Regions from separate parts of the Streptomyces sp. NPDC041122 genome, predicted to be linked through region 2. Evidence: riboswitches for the same ligand, from Rfam matches in the RefSeq annotation. Region 2 holds a riboswitch; each other region holds the start of a gene.

Region 1 (3,241 bases), on a different contig from region 2:
TTTGCCGGAATTCAGGGCAAGTCGGGCCGGGCAAAAGCCACATGGGGCTCAAATGGGCGGCGCGCATTGGCTGCTTCTTGTCGACTCCGGGTCGACTTCGTATATGCGCTCGGCACAAACGGCGAAGCACACTTCCCAACTGTACCGCGCTCAACCATGCAGAATTGCCCCCTCCGTTTCTCACCGGAGAGGGCAATTCGACTTCTGCAGGGTTCTTGCGGAAAGCGATCAGCCGCCGGCGACGGCCGGAATGATCGAGACGCCCGCACCGTCGGGAGTGGCGGTCTCCAGGCCCTGCTCGAACCGGACGTCGTCGTCGTTGACGTACACGTTCACGAACCGGCGCAGCTTGCCCTGGTCGTCCAGGACGCGGGCGGCGATGCCGGTGTGGTTCTTCTCCAGGTCGGCGATGACCTCACCCAGGTTCGCCCCCTCGGCGGCGACCTCGGCCTTGCCGCCGGTGTAGGTGCGGAGAATGGTGGGGATCCGGACGTTGACGCTCATGGGTTTCACCTCAGGGGATACGGGCCCCGTCAGGGGCGCGGGGAACTGCGCGGCCAGCCACATCCGGCCCGCAGGGAAAGGAGAAGGTCAGCCGGCCAGACCCGCGGAGCGAAACGCCTCAAGGCTCGGCTTGATCGTGGCGGTCGCCTGAGACCTCTCGGCAACAGCGTCGAGCGTCTTGAGCCCGTCACCGGTGTTCAACACCACCGTGGTGAGTGAGGGATCGATGAGCCCCGCCTCGACGAGCTTCTTCGTGACGCCCACCGTCACCCCGCCCGCGGTCTCCGCGAAGATCCCCTCACTCCGAGCGAGCAGCTCGATCGCCTCGACGACCTGCTCATCGTCGACGTCCTCCACCGCACCCCCCGTACGCCGCGCGATGTCGAGCACGTACGGCCCGTCGGCCGGGTTGCCGATGGCCAGCGACTTGGCGATGGTGTTCGGCTTCTGCGGGCGGACCACGTCCTGGCCGGCCTTGAAGGCCGCCGACACCGGGGAACAGCCTTCCGCCTGCGCGCCGAAGATCTTGTAAGGCTTGTCCTCGACGAGGCCCAGCGCGATGAGCTCCTTCAGACCCTTGTCGATCTTCGTGAGCTGCGAGCCGGAGGCGATCGGGATGACCAGCTGGTCGGGAAGGACCCATCCCAGCTGCTCGCAGATCTCGTACGCGAGGGTCTTGGAGCCCTCGCCGTAGTACGGCCGCAGGTTGACGTTGACGAAGCCCCAGCCCTCGCCCAGCGGGTCGCCGATGAGCTCGGAGCAGAAGCGGTTCACGTCGTCGTAGTTGCCCTCGATGCCGACGAGCTCGCCGCCGTACACCGCGGCCATGACGACCTTGCCCTGCTCCAGGTCGTGCGGGATGAACACGCAGGAGCGGAAGCCGGCGCGGGCGGCGGCGGCGCCGACGGCGCCCGCGAGGTTGCCGGTGGAGGAGCAGGAGAGGGTGGTGAAGCCGAAGGCGCGGGCCGCTTCGAGGGCCTGCGCGACGACACGGTCCTTGAAGGAGTGCGTGGGGTTGCCGGAGTCGTCCTTGACGAACAACTTGCCCTGTTGGACACCGATCTCGGCGGCGAGGTTGTCGGCCTTGACGAGCTTGGTCCAGCCGGGGTTCAGGTTCGGCTTGTCGGCCACGTCGGCGGGGACGGGCAGCAGCGGGGCGTACCGCCAGATGTTGGCGGGGCCCGCCTCGATCCGCTTGCGGAGGGCTTCCGGGTCGCCGAGGGGCAGGTCGTACGCGACTTCGAGGGGGCCGAAACACTCGGCGCAGGCGAAGATCGGGCCGAGCGGGAAGGTGGTGCCGCACTCCCGGCAGGAGAGTCCCGATGCGGGGCCGAGGTCTACGGAGGTGGTGGTGGTGTTCTCGGTGGCGACAGTCTGCACAGCCATGGAGGCGAGGCCCTTTCTCCTCATCTTCCTCGCGACGCATCTCGCCGCGAGACGGATTTGGCACCTTCCCTAGCCGGGAGCCTCGCGGCGCTGATCACTTGATCGCGTACGAGACCGGCTGGAGGGTTGCCGGGGCTTCAACGGGCCGTATCCCTCTGCCCCTCTGGATGAGCGGTATTCGATTGTTGATCTCAGGCGGCGATGACCCCGACATGCGATGGTCACCGGCGTTGTTCAAGACTGTAACCGAAGCCCCGGACCCTTGAGATAGTCGTCCGAACCGCGAGATGGATCACATATGGGAGGACCGCGACCGTGCTGGAAGAGGTCGAGCACTGGCTGAGCAGGCGTTCCTTCTCCGTCGCCGACCGCCCGCCGGAGCTGCTGACCGCCGCCAAGCGGGCGTCGGGCACCACGGTGAGCGTCGTGCTGCCCGCGCTCGACGAGGAGGGCACGGTCGGCCAGATCGTCGCCGAGATCCGCCGGGAACTCATGGAGCGGCTGCCGCTGGTCGACGAGCTCGTGGTGATCGACTCCGGCTCCTCGGACCGTACGGCGGAGGTCGCCGCGGCGGCCGGGGCCAGGGTTGTGCACCGGGACGACATCCTGCCGCGCCTCGCGCCGGTGCCCGGCAAGGGCGAGGTGCTGTGGCGCTCGCTCCTGGTGACGGGCGGGGACGTCGTGGCGTTCGTCGACGCGGATCTGCGGGAGTTCTCCGCGGACTTCGTGTCGGGGATCGTGGGGCCGCTGCTCACCGACCCGGACGTGGCGTTCGTGAAGGCGATGTACGACCGTCCGCTGGGGTCGGCCGCGGGGCAGGGCGGCCGGGTGACGGAGCTGATGGCGCGCCCGCTTCTGAACATGCACTGGCCGCTGCTCGCGGGGTTCGTCCAGCCGCTGGGCGGCGAGTACGCGGCGCGCAGGTCGCTCCTGGAGCGGCTGCCGTTCCCCGTCGGATACGGCGTGGAGCTGGGGCTGCTCGTCGACGCGCTGCACACGGTGGGTCTGGACGCGCTGGCGCAGGTGGACGTGGGGGTGCGCAGGCACCGGCACCAGGACGGGCAGGCGCTCGGGCGGATGGCGGCGGCGATCTACCGGACGGCGCAGCTGCGGCTGGCGCGCGGCCATCTCGTGCGTCCGGAGCTGACGCAGTTCGAGCGGGGCGCGGACGGGTTCGTGCCGCGCACGTATCCGGTCGACACGGAGGAGCGGCCTCCGATGGCGGGCGTCGCCGAGTACGCGCGCCGCCGCGTGGCGTAGGGGGGCGGCGGGGGCCGGCGCGGGGGTCACATCCGGCCGGGCCGCACGCGGAGTCCGGTCGTACGTTTGCCCGGGCCCGGGACGGGCTACG
Region 2 (3,241 bases):
ACGTGCTGAACGGTCTGCTCGACGGACGGGACCAGAGCGCCGACGACACCGCGTGGGCGATGGACCGCATCATGCGCGGAGAGGCCACCGACGCGCAGATCGCGGGCTTCGTGGTGGCGCTGCGCGCCAAGGGCGAGACCGTCGCGGAGATCTCCGGCCTGGTGCGCGCCATGTACGCGCACGCCAACGTCGTCGAGGTGCCGGGTCCGAGCGTCGACATCGTGGGCACCGGCGGCGACGGCGCCAAGACCGTCAACATCTCCACCATGTCCGCGATCGTCGTCGCGGGAGCGGGCGCCAAGGTCGTCAAGCACGGCAACCGCGCCGCCTCCAGCGCGTCCGGCGCCTCCGACGTCCTGGAGAAGCTCGGCGTCAACCTGGACCTCACGCCCCGGCGGGTCGTCGAGGTCGCCGAAGAGGCCGGCATCACGTTCTGCTTCGCCGTGAAGTTCCACCCCGCGCTGCGGTACGCCGGCGCCGCCCGCAGCCAGCTGGGGATCAGGACGGTCTTCAACCTGCTCGGCCCGCTCACCAACCCGGCGAAGGTACGGGCCCAGGCGGTCGGGGTCGCCGATCCGCGGATGGCGCCCGTCGTCGCCGGGGTCTTCGCCGAGCGCGGGCACTCCTCCCTCGTCTTCCGCGGCGACGACGGCCTCGACGAGCTGACGACGACGTCGACGTCCCGGGTCTGGACCGTGCGGGACGGCGCCGTGCGCGAGGAGCCCTTCGACCCGCGGGACGTCGGGATCGACCTGGTGCCCGTCGAGGCGCTGCGGGGCGCCGACGCCTCGTACAACGCCGAGGTGGCGCGGCGCCTCCTGGACGGCGAGAGCGGGCCGGTGCGGGACGCGGTGCTGCTGAACTCCGCGGCGGCGCTCGTGGCCCTCACACCGACCGACGAGCCGCTGGTGGAGCAGATCCGCGCCCAGATGGCCCGGGCGGCGCAGGCGATCGACTCCGGCGCCGCCAAGCGGGCCCTGGAGCGCTGGGTGTCGGCCAGCAACCGCTGAACCGCCCCCTGTGTGACGCACGGCGCAGTCCGGATCCTGGACTGCGCCTTGCGCGCCGAAGATCGTATGGCAGGATGCTGCACAGGTCATGAGTGACAGCGACTACGGCCCCGGCCCGCTGTCCGGCAACCCTCCGTCCGTGGCGGGGTGCCCCGGGTGAAGACCAGGTCGTACGCAGCAAGGCGTATGGCAAGCGCGGACCCCTCGCAACCCTGGGGTCCTGGTCCTCAAGGGAGCAGTCTCGTGAGCAAGCGAATGTGACAGGGCTTCCACGCCCCGCCTCCGCACACCCTTTTTCACCCTTCTCCCGCGCCGTCGACTTCGCTCCGGCGCGGTGAATTCGCCTGTCTCTCACGGGAGTTCGCCATGTCTGTTTCCGCCGTTGCCGTCGACGCCCCCGTCTGTGCCCCGCTGGCCGTGCTCGGCCGGGACGTCACCGTTCCGCTGGTCACCGGCGGCGAGGTGACCTACGCCGCGCTCGACTACGCGGCGAGCGCGCCGGCCCTGCAGCGGGTCTGGGACGACGTGGCCGCGTACGCGCCGTACTACGGCAGCGTGCACCGCGGCGCCGGCTACCTCTCGCAGCTGTCGACCGACCTCTTCGAGAACTCCCGCAGGACCGTCGCCGACTTCCTCGGCTGCCGCGAGGGCGACCAGGTCGTCTTCACCCGCTCCACCACCGACTCGCTGAACCTGCTGGCCGCCGCCCTGCCCGCCGGCTGCGAGGTCTTCGTCTTCGAGACCGAGCACCACGCCTCGCTGCTGCCGTGGCGCGACGCCCGCGTCACCTACCTCAACGCCCCGCGCACCCCCGACGAGGCCGTCCACACCCTGGAGCGCGCCCTCGCCGACCGCGACCCCTACGGCCCCGCCCTGGTCTGCGTGACCGGCGCCTCCAACGTCACCGGGGAGCTGTGGCCGGTGCGCGAGCTGGCCGCCGCCGCGCACGCGCACGGCGCCCGGATCGTCCTCGACGCCGCGCAGCTCGCGCCCCACCACCCGGTCTCCGTCGACGAGTTGGACGTCGACTGGGTCGCCTTCTCCGGCCACAAGCTGTACGCGCCGTTCGGCTCGGGCGTCCTCGCGGGCCGCTCCGACTGGCTGCGCGCCGCCGAGCCCTACCTCGCGGGCGGCGGCGCCTCGCGGAAGGTGACGCGGCGTTCCCAGGAAGCGGGCGGCGGCGTGGACGTGGAGTGGCACGACAGCGCGGCCCGGCACGAGGCCGGCTCGCCCAACGTCATCGGCGTCTACTCGATCGCCGCCGCCTGCAAGGCGCTCACCGAGGCGGGCTTCGAGGAGCTGGTCGCCCGTGAGCAGTACCTGATCGCGAAGGTGCGCGAGGGTCTCGCCGAGGTGCCGCAGGTGCGGATCCTCTCCCTCTTCGGTGACGACGCGCCGCGCGTGGGCGTCATCTCCTTCGTGGTGGACGGCTGGAACAGCTCGCACTTCGCCGCCGCGCTCTCCGCCGAGTACGGGATCGGCGTGCGGGACGGCCTGTTCTGCGCCCACCCGCTGGTGCGCACCCTGCTCGGCAGCGAGCCCGGCGAGCCCGGCGAGTGCGGCGCGCCCGAGGCCGCCCCCGGCGAGAAGTCGCTGAACGCCATCCGTGTCAGCTTCGGCGCGGGCACGCCCGACGAGCACGTCGAGCGTTTCGTGCGCGCGGTCAAGGAGCTGGTGGCGGACGGCGCGCGGTGGAACTACCGCACCGAGGACGGCCGTTGCGTGCCGGACACCGGCGCGGCGGCCTGACCGGACGGGCGCGGACGGCGCCTAGGAGTCGAGGCCGATCGCGAACGCGGCCTCCAGGTCGTGCTGCGAGTACGTGCGGAACGCCACGTGCGTGTCGGTCCCCTCGACGCCGGGGATCTTGCTGATCCGGCCCGGGATGACGTCCGCGAGGTCGTCGTGGCGCGGCACCCGCACCATCGCGATGAGGTCGTAGGTGCCGGTGACGGAGAAGACCTCGCTCACGGAGTCGAGGGCGGCGATCGACTCGGCGATCTCCGGGATCCGGTCCACGCTGGTCTTGATGAGCACGATCGCGGTGATCACGGCTTGCAGTCTCCCTCGGTGGCCGGTGCGGTGGCTCTCACTCTAGTCGTCCGCATCCGCCACCCCCACGCGCAGACGAAGCCCAGCGAGAAGCCCACCAGGTGCGCCAGATAGGCGACCCCCGTCCCCTTGCCGTCCTGCCCGGCGGCCAACCACTGCAGCGTCACCCAGAACGGCAG
Region 3 (3,241 bases), on a different contig from region 2:
GCGCGAGCGCCTCGGCGTCCTCGAGCGTGACGGGGCGGATGAGGACGTCGGTCGCGAGCGTGCCCGTTCCACTGATCATGCGCCCAGCGTACGAGCCGCCGTGCGGCCGGCGTCAGCGGCCGCCGGCCACCCGTACGACCGTGCCGGTCGCGTACGACGCGTCGTCCGAGAGCAGCCAGGAGACGGCCGCCGCGATCTCCGACGGCTGCCCCGAGCGTCCCAGGGGGATGCCCGCCGCGAGCTTCGCGGGGCGCTCGGGGTCGGCGTGGAACTCGGTCCAGATCACGCCGGGGGCAACGGCGTTGACGCGGATGCCGTCGCCGGCGACCTCTTTGGACAGGCCGACCGTCATCGTGTCGACGGCGCCCTTGGCCGCCGCGTAGTGGACGTACTCGCCGGGGGCTCCGAGGGTGGCCGCGGCGGACGAGATGTTCACGATCGCGCCGCCGCCGTTCGCCGTCAGGTCCCGCACCGCGCGCCGCGCGCAGAGCAGATAGCCGAGGACGTTCACTTCGAGCGCCCGGCGCATGCCCTCGGTGTCGGCCTGCGCGAGAGGCCCGACGGGGCCGCTCACGCCGGCGTTGTTCACCAGGCCGGTGACCGGGCCGAGTTCGGCGGCGGCGGTGTCGAAGAGGCGGTCGACATCGGCCTCGTCGGCGGTGTCGACCCGGACGGTGACGCAGCGGCGGCCGGCCGCGCGGACCGCGTCGGCGGCCTCTTCGGCGGCCACCTCGTCGGAGTGGTAGCCGATGACGATGTCGTGGCCGTCCTCGGCGAGACGGGCGCTGACGGCCGCGCCGATGCCTCGGCTGCCGCCGGTGACGACGGTGACGGGCTGGTGCTGCACGGGGGACCTCCGGCTCTGGGTGGCTGACTGTCGCGCCGCCCGGACGCGGGGGTCGCCCGCGTCCGGATCACGCCGTCATCCTACGGAGCGGTGATCTTGACCGGCGGGCAGGTCCTGCCGGCCGGTGGGCAGGTCCGGCGCCAGCGGGATCAGGGTGGCGCGGCCGGTGCCGTGCCGCAGCCGCAGCAGCCCGCGGCCGGGCTCCCACTGGACGACGCCGTGGTGGGCGCGCAGCTGCGCCCGCAGCCGTTCCGGCTCAAGGGTGCGCAGCGCGGCGGGGGCGCCCAGGGTCGGGCCGAGGAGGTGGAGCGGGATCAGACCGTCGTCGCGTACGTCGTACGAGGAGAGCAGTACGTCGACCCGCTCGACCTGGTCGACCTCTTTCTCGACCTGCTCGACGTCTTCGACCGCAGGAGTGGGGGTGGGGGTGGCGTGCTGGTGCGTCATGGTGCGCCTCCGGAGTCGTGGACCCCGGGTGTCGCCGACCCCGGTGATCCGCCGTTCCCCGTGCACGTCGCACGGGGCGGGTCGTCACCCGGGGCACCCGCGACGGAGCGGGGTGCCGTCCAGCGAGCCGGGGCTTGACGCTGGAACTCGTGACCCGCACCGACCGTAACACGGTGTCCCGGAGGCCTGCCCGGGGTTTCTCGCGCCCTCGGGCAGGCCTCCGGGCGGGGCCTACGGCGCTTCGGCCGGAACGACCGCGTCCTCCGGGGCGGCCGCCTCGGCGGGCAGGCTGTCCATGAACGAGCTGACCGAGAAGACCGCGTTGCCGGGGCCCGCGGGGCCGTAACCGGGGGGCGACGACAGGCCGTTGGCCTCCATCGTGGCGCGGTAGGCCTCCAGGAGCCGCACGTGGTACTCCAGCGGGGCGCCCTGCGGGTTGGCCTTGCCGAGCGGTGTCGTGGGCTCCGGGCACCACGTGGTGAAGCGGGGCGTGATGCCGCGCGACATGAAGTACTGCAGGCCCTCGACGGTGGAGTCGATGGCCTCGTCGACCGTCTTGAAGCCGAACGGCTCCGCCATCTCCACGCCCGCGACGAAGTTGGGGATGACGTTGCGCGGCCCGAACACTTCGGCGGAGTCCAGGATGCGGCGGTGCCACTCGTCACGGCCGACGTAGCGCTCCTTGCCGGGGCAGTACCGCTCGAAGAGGTAGGGGTCCCACACCTCGTAGTTGGGGTGGTAGATCCGCACGCCGTAGTCGTGGAAGCGCTGCACGTCCGCCTTGGGCAGCGCCTGGGCGACGACCTTGCCGATCCAGCGGCCCGGGAAGCGCTCCTCGATGGCCTTCGCGTACTGGCCGTAGAAGTCGGCCTCGTCCTTGCCCTGGAGACGCGTGGTGATGGCGCCGCCGGTGAGCGTGTACGCGGTGGACGACTTGTTCGTGTCGTACTTGTCGATGATGGCGAGGGCCTCGAGGACCTCGTCCATCGGCTTCACGCCCGTGTAGGGGCGGCCCGCCGCCTTCTGCTGGCGCCAGTTGTGGTTGATGTCGCAGTACTGGCACTCCTCCTTGGCGCCGAAGTACTGGCAGACCCGGAAGACCGTCAGGTAGATGAGGTAGCCCCACTGGATGGTGGGTGCCACCTCCATCACCGACTTGCCGTTCTCCAGCGTGTGCCGGTAGTAGTCCGGCATCGGCGGCAGGCCGACGTCGGAGATCCGGGCGCCGTCCAGGTAGAGGCCGAGCACGCCGTGGTCGTCGGCGGCCACGCGGTAGGGCGAGGACGGGTTCACACGGACCGAGACCACGGTGCGGCGCAGCTCGTAGGGGCCGCCGGTGAGGACGATCTCCTCCGGCGGGCGGCGCAGCGCGGCGGCGCCCAGTTCGGGGAGCGTGCCGTGGTCGAAGGAGAAGATGAAGTACGACTTCGGCTTGACCTCGCCGCCTTCGTTGTCGCTCAGCGCCGACTCGTCGAAGGCGATGCCGCCGCGCAGCAGATCCTCCTTGATGACGGCTTCCCGCGGCACGTGCGGGAACCGCTCCATGAGTGACTCGATGAGCTCGGTACGGCTCTCGCTGCGGCTTGGCATGGGCCGGGCACCTCGGATCCTGTCGGTCGATCTGTCCCGTCCACGCTAATACCCGGCCGATCCGTTCGGGACCGGGCTCCGGTCGTAGGGCGGCCGCGCCGCGCGGCTATGCTTTCAACAGTCGCGCCAGAACGCGGTCGAGCGCCTCGATGTCCGCTTCCGGCAGCTCCAGCAGGGCGTCGGGCGGTGTGGTGAGGATCGCGGTGGCGCGGGCGGCCGCGGCCCGGCCGTCCTCGGTGAGGCGGACCAGCTTGGACCGGCGGTCGTCGGGGTTGGTGAGGCGTTCGGCGAGGCCGCGGCGGACCAGGTCGTCGACGATGACGGTGGTGTAGGGCGGGTCGCTGCCCAGCCGCTCGG

The links. Region 2 has a riboswitch for S-adenosylmethionine ahead of ACZ6B8_RS29075 (aminotransferase class V-fold PLP-dependent enzyme). Riboswitches for the same ligand answer to the same signal wherever they lie in the genome.
Region 1: another riboswitch for S-adenosylmethionine. It lies ahead of thrC (threonine synthase); the one in region 2 lies ahead of ACZ6B8_RS29075 (aminotransferase class V-fold PLP-dependent enzyme).
Region 3: another riboswitch for S-adenosylmethionine. It lies ahead of ACZ6B8_RS35090 (hypothetical protein); the one in region 2 lies ahead of ACZ6B8_RS29075 (aminotransferase class V-fold PLP-dependent enzyme).

The regions. Positions count from the first base shown of each region.
Region 1 is NZ_JBVIYQ010000013.1:148,481-151,721, reverse strand. It holds gene ACZ6B8_RS36780 (MoaD/ThiS family protein) at 229-504, opposite strand; gene thrC (threonine synthase) at 592-1,890, opposite strand; SAM riboswitch class I at 1,908-2,064, opposite strand; gene ACZ6B8_RS36770 (glucosyl-3-phosphoglycerate synthase) at 2,206-3,150, shown strand.
Region 2 is NZ_JBVIYQ010000009.1:14,555-17,795, forward strand. It holds gene trpD (anthranilate phosphoribosyltransferase) at 1-1,010, shown strand, start outside; SAM riboswitch class IV at 1,095-1,212, shown strand; gene ACZ6B8_RS29075 (aminotransferase class V-fold PLP-dependent enzyme) at 1,377-2,759, shown strand; gene ACZ6B8_RS29080 (Lrp/AsnC family transcriptional regulator) at 2,781-3,062, opposite strand; gene ACZ6B8_RS29085 (rhomboid family intramembrane serine protease) at 3,059-3,241, opposite strand, start outside.
Region 3 is NZ_JBVIYQ010000012.1:107,719-110,959, forward strand. It holds gene ACZ6B8_RS35080 (GNAT family N-acetyltransferase) at 1-79, opposite strand, end outside; gene ACZ6B8_RS35085 (SDR family oxidoreductase) at 113-847, opposite strand; gene ACZ6B8_RS35090 (hypothetical protein) at 923-1,294, opposite strand; SAM riboswitch class IV at 1,340-1,449, opposite strand; gene ACZ6B8_RS35095 (radical SAM protein) at 1,526-2,884, opposite strand; gene ACZ6B8_RS35100 (MarR family winged helix-turn-helix transcriptional regulator) at 2,991-3,241, opposite strand, start outside.